One region of the Streptomyces chengmaiensis genome, then DNA from elsewhere that is predicted to be linked to it. Evidence: riboswitches for the same ligand, from Rfam matches in the RefSeq annotation. Region 1 holds a riboswitch; each other region holds the start of a gene.
What was found. A riboswitch is a leader RNA that binds a small molecule or an ion and turns the genes downstream of it on or off. The one in region 1 is predicted to bind cyclic di-AMP.
Positions count from the first base shown of each region.

Region 2: it holds a riboswitch for cyclic di-AMP, as region 1 does, so the genes downstream of both, QCN29_RS04660 (LysM peptidoglycan-binding domain-containing M23 family metallopeptidase) here and QCN29_RS11915 (C40 family peptidase) in region 1, are expected to answer to the same signal.
Region 3: it holds a riboswitch for cyclic di-AMP, as region 1 does, so the genes downstream of both, QCN29_RS13605 (transglycosylase family protein) here and QCN29_RS11915 (C40 family peptidase) in region 1, are expected to answer to the same signal.
Region 4: it holds a riboswitch for cyclic di-AMP, as region 1 does, so the genes downstream of both, QCN29_RS16020 (transglycosylase SLT domain-containing protein) here and QCN29_RS11915 (C40 family peptidase) in region 1, are expected to answer to the same signal.

Region 1 is NZ_JARWBG010000011.1:32,091-34,283, forward strand. It holds gene pcrA (DNA helicase PcrA) at 1-758, opposite strand, end outside; cyclic di-AMP (ydaO/yuaA leader) riboswitch at 1,058-1,216, shown strand; gene QCN29_RS11915 (C40 family peptidase) at 1,219-2,193, shown strand, end outside.
Region 2 is NZ_JARWBG010000003.1:297,418-299,610, forward strand. It holds gene QCN29_RS04660 (LysM peptidoglycan-binding domain-containing M23 family metallopeptidase) at 53-1,084, opposite strand; cyclic di-AMP (ydaO/yuaA leader) riboswitch at 1,087-1,257, opposite strand; gene QCN29_RS04665 (tyrosine-protein phosphatase) at 1,745-2,193, shown strand, end outside.
Region 3 is NZ_JARWBG010000013.1:35,332-37,524, forward strand. It holds gene QCN29_RS13600 (LysM peptidoglycan-binding domain-containing protein) at 1-753, shown strand, start outside; cyclic di-AMP (ydaO/yuaA leader) riboswitch at 1,075-1,203, shown strand; gene QCN29_RS13605 (transglycosylase family protein) at 1,208-1,963, shown strand.
Region 4 is NZ_JARWBG010000016.1:108,103-110,295, reverse strand. It holds gene QCN29_RS16025 (peptidylprolyl isomerase) at 1-339, shown strand, start outside; gene QCN29_RS16020 (transglycosylase SLT domain-containing protein) at 461-1,243, opposite strand; cyclic di-AMP (ydaO/yuaA leader) riboswitch at 1,248-1,403, opposite strand; gene QCN29_RS16015 (phospholipase D-like domain-containing protein) at 1,785-2,193, opposite strand, start outside.

The DNA of each region.
Region 1 (2,193 bases):
CGCAGCCGCGCCTGGTACATCCGGTACGCCTCGGCCAGGGTCTGCTCGAAGCCTCCCCCGGAGCCTCCGGCCTGGGAGGCGCCCCCGGCCACCTGATCGGCGAAGGTCTCCTCGTCGATCAGCTCGTTCTTCAGATTCGAGATCTTGGCGCTGAAGGACTTGGGCGGGAACCTCTTGGGGTCGAGGTCCAGGTCCCGGCAGACCAGCGCCATGAGGCGCTTGGAGTCGGCTGCGTCGTAGATCGAGAACGACGAGGTGAAGCCGAGCCTCTTGGACTCGCGGCGCAGGATGCGCACGCATGCGCTGTGGAAGGTGGAGACCCACATCGCGCCCGCACGCGGGCCGACGAGCTGCTCGACGCGCTCCTTCATCTCCCCGGCGGCCTTGTTGGTGAAGGTGATCGCAAGGACCTGGCCGGGGTGCACATGCCGGGTGGCCAGCAGATGCGCGATCCGGTGGGTGAGCACGCGCGTCTTGCCGGAGCCGGCGCCGGCCACGATGAGCAGCGGCGATCCGGAGTGCACCACGGCGGCGCGCTGCTGCTCGTTGAGCCCCTCCAGCAGGGCGGCGGGGTCCACGACAGGGCGCGGCGCGCCGTCGCGGTAGTAGGCGTCCCGCGCCGGAGGCACGTCGTAGGCGCCCTGGAAGAGGTCGTCCGGAACCGGCTCCGGCGCCGTCGCGTCATCGGGCGGCGGCGGGTGCTCGTCCTCCGGGGGCTGGAGGTCCGCCAGGAAGCTGTCGTCAAAGAGGCTGCTCATCGCTCTCAAAGTCTAGGCGTCCGCTCTGACACTCCGGGGCCGCATTGAGCCAGACCCCCGGGCGGCCGGGGAGCGGCCGTAGGCAGCGCTTGCACGCGCACCGTGCGCGACGGAACGACGACATCCGGTCAATGACCACCAGTGACGACATCGGCCCTACCGGCGGTAAACGGCCTGATCCCGCCGAGGTAACGAAAATGTATCGGACATTTCGAACATCAACCTTCACAGCAACCACACGGGTTGGCTAGCGTGCTCGACCAAGCGATCCCGCACCGCCATGGCGAACCACGCCAAACGGGTCGCCCACGCCGAATCCGGCCTTTCCGCAGGGAAGTTCGGAACCGGGGAACCACCCAGCACAACCGGGGTGAATCGGACCCTCGCCGGTCCGTAGGGCAGCCTTCCGTCCCGCCCGAACCCGTCAGCTAACCCGGTAGGCGGTTCACGGAAGAAGGAGATGTCGGCCTTGGCGTCGCATCGCAAGCCCCGCGGCCGTACCGCGATATCCACCCCCGCCGTCGGGTTCACCACCGCAGCCCTCGCCGGCGTCACGCTGCTGTCCTCCCAGAACGCAGGCGCCGCGCCCAGCGCGCCCGCCGAGCCGAAGCCGTCCATCGAGGAAGTGCAGAAGAAGGTCGACGACCTGTACCGGCAGGCCGGGACGGCCACCCAGAAGTACAACCAGGCCAAGGAGGCCACCGCCGAGAAGCGGCAGGAGGTCGGCAAGCTGCTGGACGAGGCGGCGGAGCGCACCGAGGCGCTGAACGAGTCCCGGCGCGCGCTGGGCAACTACGCCGCCGCGCAGTACCGCTCAGGGGCAGTGGCCCCGACCGCCGCGCTGGTCTTCGCCGACAGCCCGCAGTCGTACTTCGACCAGACACAGCTGATGGAGCGGCTGAGCGACCGTCAACGCAGCGCGGTCGCCGACTACGAGACCGAGCGTGCCGCCGCCGCGAAGCAGCGCACCGAGGCGGCCAAGAGCCTGGAGTCGCTCACCGCGTCGCAGGAGACGCTGCGCGCCGGGAAGCAGGAGGTGCAGGCGAAGCTGCGCGAGGCGCGCGAGCTGCTGTCGAAGCTGACGGCGGAGGAGAAGGCACGGCTCGCGGAGATCGAGCGGAAGAAGGCGGCGGAGGCCCGCCGCAAGGCCGAGGAGAAGGCCAGGGCGGAAGCGGAGGCGGCGGCCGCCGCGGAGGCCGAGAGGGAGCGCCTGCGCGCGCAGGAGCAGCAGGAACAGCAGCAGGAGCAGCAGGAGCAGAGCCAGGACTCCGGGGCGGATAGCGGGACCGAGTCGGGGGCGGGCACGACGTCCGGCGGCGACGCGGACGCCGACTACGCGGCCAAGGCCGACAAGGTGCTGGACTTCGCCCGCGCCCAGCTCGGCAAGCCCTACGTCTGGGGCGCGAGCGGCCCGTCCTCCTACGACTGCTCAGGG
Region 2 (2,193 bases), on a different contig from region 1:
GCAGCGCCGGGCTGCGAGGGGCGCGGATGGATGCGCGTCTGCGTGGGACGGATCAGATGGACACGCCGTGCTGGCGCAGGTACGCCACCGGGTCGATGTCGGAGCCGTACGACGGGCCGGTGCGGACCTCGAAGTGGAGGTGCGGGCCGGTGGAGTTGCCCGTGGAGCCCGACAGGCCGATCTGCTGGCCGGCGCTCACGCTCTGGCCGGAGGAGACGGACAGCGAGGACAGATGGGCGTACTGCGAGTAGGTGCCGTCGTTGTGGCGGATGACGACCTCGTTGCCGTACGCGCCGCCCCAGCCGGCGGAGACGACGGTGCCCGCGGTGACTGCCTTGACCGTGGTGCCGGTGGCGGCGGCGAAGTCGACGCCGGTGTGGTAGCCGCTGGACCAGCTGGCGCCGGAGGCGCGGTACGGGGTGGTGACGCTTGCGCCGGAGAGGGGCGCGGAGTAGCCGGAGACGCTGGCTGCCGGCTGGGCCGCCTGAGGCTGCTGGGGCTTCTGCGCAGGCGTGGACTCAGCGGCGGACGCCTTGGACGTGGAGCGCTCGGGGGCGGCCTTCTTCTTCGGCGCCTTGGGGGCGCTCTGGGCCTTGCTCTCGGCCTTCGCCTCGGTCTTCGCCTTGGGCTTGGCCTTTGCCTTCGCCTTCGCCTTCGCGGGGGCGGACTGCTCCGCTGCCTTGCCGTGGACGGTGAGCTTCAGCCCGGGGTGGATCAGCGACGGGTTGTCGCCCACGGCCTCCCGGTTGTCCGCGTACAGCCGCTGCCAGCCGCCGCGCACATCGTGCTCGTCGGCGATCTTGGACAGATAGTCGCCGGGGACGACCTCGTAGGTGGTCGGCGTGGCCTTCCGCGCCTGCTTCTTGACCGCATCGCCGGACTTGGCGTCACCGGCGGGGGCATGGGCGGCCGCGGCGGTCACGGCCTGCCGCGGCGCGGCGGCGGGCGCGGACGTCTCCGCGGCGTGGGCGCCCGCCGGGGACAGCAGCGGGATGGCGATGGCGGCGCCGCCTGCGCCCGCGGCGACAAAACCGCGTGCGAGCGGGCTGCTCTTGGGACGACGGTGCTTACCCTTCGCGGGCATGGCGATTTCCTCTCCGGCGCCTGCGAGGTGAGCTGTCGGGTTCGGGCTGGAGATGCCCGGCCACGCGGTGACGCGGCTTCACCCCAAGCCGTCCGGAGCGGCGACTCCGGCGCGGCGACTTACCTGGTTCCCCCGCTCCTGCCACGCGTGTGTGGGGTCGTCATTCCGAACGGCGGCAGGATTAGGCGGTCCGTCCGGATCGGTCGTGACCGTAAACGAGCCGAGCACAGCGGAACAAGCCTTCCGATTCCCCCGGCATTGAGCGCTGTGATATCGGCGAGGAATTCCGGTCACCCTCCGTCGATGAAGGCGATTCAAATTCCCACCTCAGAAAGGAATTCACCGTCCGGCATCCGCCACGGTCCGTTACGGATATGACGCTGCTCACGTACCGTTTCCCATCTCCCCCTCAGCCAGGGCAGGTTATTACTAAAGGTGCAATTCGGGCAGACATCGGAAGTCATGCCAAATCACCACCCCGCTCACCGATGCGGCGGTCTGGTGTACCCATGGGGCGCACCGCATGACGAATCGGCCGGCCGGACAGAACCCGTGCGCGTGCCCCCGGTGAGATCATTTGACGTATGAAGTGATGTCGTATGGTCGGGAACACGTCACCGTCGGCGACCAACGCCGACGCCGTCACACGAGGAGCCCCAAGTGACGCAGCAGTCGCCGCAGGTGCCATCGGCCGAGTCCCAGCTCACCGGAGTCCGCAACTTCCGGGACGTGGGCGGCCTGCCGACCAGGGACGGACGGCAGGTGCGGTACGGACGCCTGTACCGGAGCGGCCATCTGGCACACGCCACGGCGAGGGACGCGACCTTCCTGGCCGGCCTGGGGCTCCACACGATCTTCGACTTCCGCAATGCCGCGGACCAGAAGCTCGAAGGCCCGGACGTCGAGCTGCCGGGCGTGCGCAATGTGAATCTGCCGCTGACGGATCCGGCCGACGGCGCGGAGTTCTGGAAGATGGTCCGGGACGGCGACCTCGACGAGCTCAGGTCGATACTGGCCGACGGCAAGGCGGCCGGCCGGATGACCGAGACCTATCGGCTGATCATCAAGGAGCGGACCGCCGAGCACAGCCGGGTGCTGCACGCACTCGC
Region 3 (2,193 bases), on a different contig from region 1:
GCCGACGTCAACCCGGGGGTGGAGCCCGGAGCGGTGACGGGTTCCGGCGCGAACTCTTCCGGCATCGGCATCGGCTCCGGCGGTGCGGCCCCCGCCGACGGCGGCTCGCCCGGCGCGGGCTCCTCGGGTGAGGGCTCCGCCGGGGCGGCTACGACGGCTGCCCCGTCTCCGTCCTCTTCCCCCTCGTCGTCGCCCTCGTCGTCTCCCTCGTCGGTGCCGGAGGGCGGCGAGCAGCCCACCACCCGATCCGGGGCGGGCATTTCGGGTCTGCCGCAGGAGAGCGGCACAACGGTCTCGCCTGACGCGTCGGATTCCCCGGGCGTCTCCGCCGGGTCCGCGGCCCCCGAGGGGTCCGGCGGCTCCGGCGGGCAGACGCTGCCCGAGGACGCCGTGGAGCCCACCCGGACCATCGAGCCGACCGACCCCGTCGACTCCGATCTGACCGTGGGCGAGGGTACCGGGCGGCATCGCGGTGCACCTGCGGATGAGGCGGACAAGTCGGGTATCAGTGATGCAAGCCGAGAATTCGGTGGGCATGCCTCGCGGGGTGACAGCGCTTCACGTGATGCATCCGACACGGCAGTCGGCGAGCAGGGCTACACCGTGCGCCCCGGGGACAGCCTCTGGGCGATCGCCGACGAGCGTGAGGTGCCCGGGGGGTGGGTCGCGCTCTATGAGGCCAACCAGGAGACCGTCGGGTCGGATCCCGACCTCATTCACCCTGGCCAGAGCCTCGATCTGGATCTGAAGTAGCGGCAGTTCGGGGGTGTTTATCCGATTCTGCGTAAGTGAGACAAGCGTCTCTCTGCCCCAACTGGCGTGTCGCGGCTGTCGAATCCGTCCGAATCGCCCTTCACCTGCGGAAATGCGTGTCAAGTCGATCGCGGAAAGAGTGATTCATCCGTGATGTTCGCCCTTGAGCGGCAGCGGCCGGTGTGTTTACGGTTCCAACCGCTCGCCACCGCGGGCCCCGTCGACCGTCACGCCGAATCCTGCCGGCGGACGGCGGGAACAGTCGTCGCGTGGAGCGCCGAAGGCAGGAGCGGGGGACCCAAGGTAGGCGCCGGACCGGGCCGTTGAGACGCGCTGTGCTCTCAGAGGCCGGGACCGGCTTGGGGTGAAGCCGCGCGCTAGGACGCGCGGCCGGGCACTCATCCGGCCCGAACCCGACAGCTCACCTCGCAGGCGTCGGTGAGGAGACACTTCCATGCTGCTTTCCGGCAAGGGCAAGCATCGCCGTCCGTCGAAGGCCACCCGTATCGCCGCGCTCGCCGGCGTCACCGGCGCCGCAGTGGCCGCCCCGCTGCTCGGTGCGACCTCCGCCTCCGCCGCGACCGCCGCCGAGTGGGACAGGGTCGCGCAGTGCGAGTCCGGCGGCAACTGGTCCATCAACACCGGCAACGGCTACTACGGCGGTCTGCAGTTCTCCGCCTCCACCTGGGCGGCCTACGGCGGCGCCAAGTACGCCGCGCGCGCCGACCTCGCCACCAAGGCGCAGCAGATCGAGATCGCCGAGAAGGTCCTCGCGGGCCAGGGCAAGGGCGCCTGGCCGCACTGTGGCGTCGGCCTGTCCAATGCCGCGTACACCGGCGGCGGCTCTGGCTCTGGCTCTGGCTCTGGTTCTGGTTCGGGTTCCGGTTCCGCGCAGCAGTCCAAGCCCAAGGCGCAGCCGAAGCAGTCGCAGCAGCGCAGCCAGGCTCCGACCACCCGCTCCGAGCGCTCCGCGGCCCCGGCTCCGGCTCAGAAGAAGCCGTCGGCCAAGTCGTCCGCCGAGCCCGCCGCCCCGGCGAAGGGCTTCAAGAAGGGCGACGGCGAGTACGAGGTCAAGCCCGGCGACACGCTGAGCAGGATCGCTAAGGCGGAGGGCGTCAAGGGCGGCTGGCAGAAGCTGTACGACCTCAACGACGACATCGTCGAGGACGCGGACCTGATCTTCCCGGGCCAGCGGCTCCACCTGAGCTGACCCGCCCGGCTGTGACCGCCCCGGTCCGGAGCGCTTCCCCCGTGCGCACCGGGCCGGGGCTTCCGCATGCCGTGGCCGGCGGTCACCCCCCTGTCACTACTGATCGGTAGGCATGTAGCGCTTCGTCCCCAGCCGGTCCACTTCGCACCCTTTTTCGTCCCAGCGGGCGGGCATCGGCAGGCGGCGGCCCCCGGGCCGGTTAGGCTCTTGCCGCAAGGCCGAATCAGACC
Region 4 (2,193 bases), on a different contig from region 1:
CACCGGGTCATCCCCGACTTCATGCTGCAGGGCGGCGACTTCACCGCCGGCAACGGCACGGGCGGCAAGAGCATCTACGGGGAGAAGTTCGCCGACGAGAACTTCCAGCTCAAGCACACCAAGCCGGGCCTGCTGTCCATGGCCAACGCGGGCCGGAACACCAACGGGTCCCAGTTCTTCATCACCACCGTCGTCACCGACTGGCTGGACGGCAAGCACGTCGTCTTCGGCGAGGTCGTCGAGGGCATGGACGTCGTGAAGAAGATCGAGTCCCTGGGCTCCCGCAGCGGCGCCACCAAGGCCGACATCCGGATCGCGAAGTCCGGCGTCGTCGCCTGAGAGCCGGAGGCCGCGTCAGCGGCCCTGTCCTGACCTGCGCAAGGCCGTCCGGCCCGGCGCCCCGATTGCGGGGCGCCGGGCCGGACGGCTGTGTCGGGCGGCGTCAGTGCGCGCCGTTCGCTCAGTACGGGCCGTTCACATTGTCGATCGAGCCGTAGCGGTCGGCCGCGTAGTTGCAGGCGGCGACGATGTTGGCGACCGGGTCGAAGGGGTCCATCGAGGTGCCGGGCACGTGGTAGGCGCGGAACGTCGGGTCGATGGTCTGGAGGAGGCCCTTGGACGGGGTTCCCTTGGCCGCGTTGGAGTCCCAGTTGTTGATGGCGTTCGGATTGCCGGAGGACTCCCGCATGATGTTGCGGTGGATGCCCTCGTAGCTGCCGGGGATGCCGTGCTGGGCCATGATGTCCAGGGCTTCGCGGATCCAGCCGTCGAGGTTGTCGGGGTAGGACTTCGCCGCTGCGGCCACCGTGGTCCGCTCGGCGGAACGGTCGGCCCGGTCGGACGAGGCGGCAGCCTTCTTGGGCTCCTGCGGCGCGGCGCCCGGCCCCGGGACGACGGTCAGCTTCAGGCCCGGGCGGATGAGTGACGGATTGTCACCGACCGCGCGGCGGTTGTCCTGGTAGAGCCGCTTCCAGCCGCCGCTCACCGAATGCTCTTCGGCGATGGCGGAGAGGGAGTCGCCCGCGACCACGGTGTAGGTCAGCGGACCGGCTGCCTTGGCCGCGGCAACGGCGGTGGCGATCGCGGCGGGCTTGGCAGTCGAGTGGACCGTATTCGGCGTCGCTTCAGCAATGCTCGCACCGAAGAACGGAAGAGCGAGTGCAGTGCTGGCGGCACCCGCGAGGGCGATTCCGCGGGTGATCCGCTGATGGTTCGAACGACGGTGCTTACCCTTTTCGGGCATGGCGAATTCCTCTCCGTCGCCTGCGAGGTGAGCTGTCGGGTTCGGGCTGGAGATGCCCGGCCGCGCATCGCTGTGCACGGCTTCACCCCAAGCCGCTCCGGGGTCGGACCGGCGTCTTACCTGGGTCCCCCGCTCCTGCCGGGTGTGACGGGTGTGTGGGTGGGTGCGGTGTCCGGACAGCGGCAGGATTCGGCGTTCCATCCGGAATGACGGTGACGGTAGGCGAGTCCGCACCTGAGTAACAAGGCCTTGTATGACGGAATGGCATCGAAAGAGGCCGATTTGGCGATGAAGTGGCGACGCCCCGATGAAGCACACTTCTCAACTTTCCTTCTGCAAAGCACTAATTCGCCTGGACGCCGAGATCGCCAATCGGTTCCCAGCGTGACCGACATCACGGGCAGTCGCGCCGGGTGCCATTCGGCGCAACTGCCCTGAGATGTCAGCGAATAGCAGAAAAAGCCGCTGACCGCGCGACTGCTTAGCTAATGGGTCAAATCACCCATACCGGATGTGTCCTAGTAAGTCGTCGCTCATCCCGTCAGGCGCAGACTCCGTGCCGGTAGTCGTGCGTCGCGGTGTGACGGGAGTACGTCCACTGCGGGTCGAGCAGCTCCTCCTTCAGCTGACGGGCCGCGTCCGGGCTCTCCACGATGTAGCCGAAGTCCTGGAGCCAGGAGGGGTAGAGGTTCTTTGACCCGATGTAGAAGGCGGAGTCGTCGACCGAGACCAGCTTGTGATGCAGGGCATACGGGCTGCCGTCCGCCCAGGTCGCGGAGGGGGCGGCACGGAACGAGGCGAGCTGGAGGTTGGCGCACAGCGCGCGGGAGGCGGCGGCCTCGTCACCCGTGAGGCGCGCCAGCCGTTCGCGGAGGGTGTCGCTGATCTCGGAGAGGGACTTGATCTGCGAGTAGCCGCCGCTGCCGATCAGCCCGCGGTTGGCGGGGTCG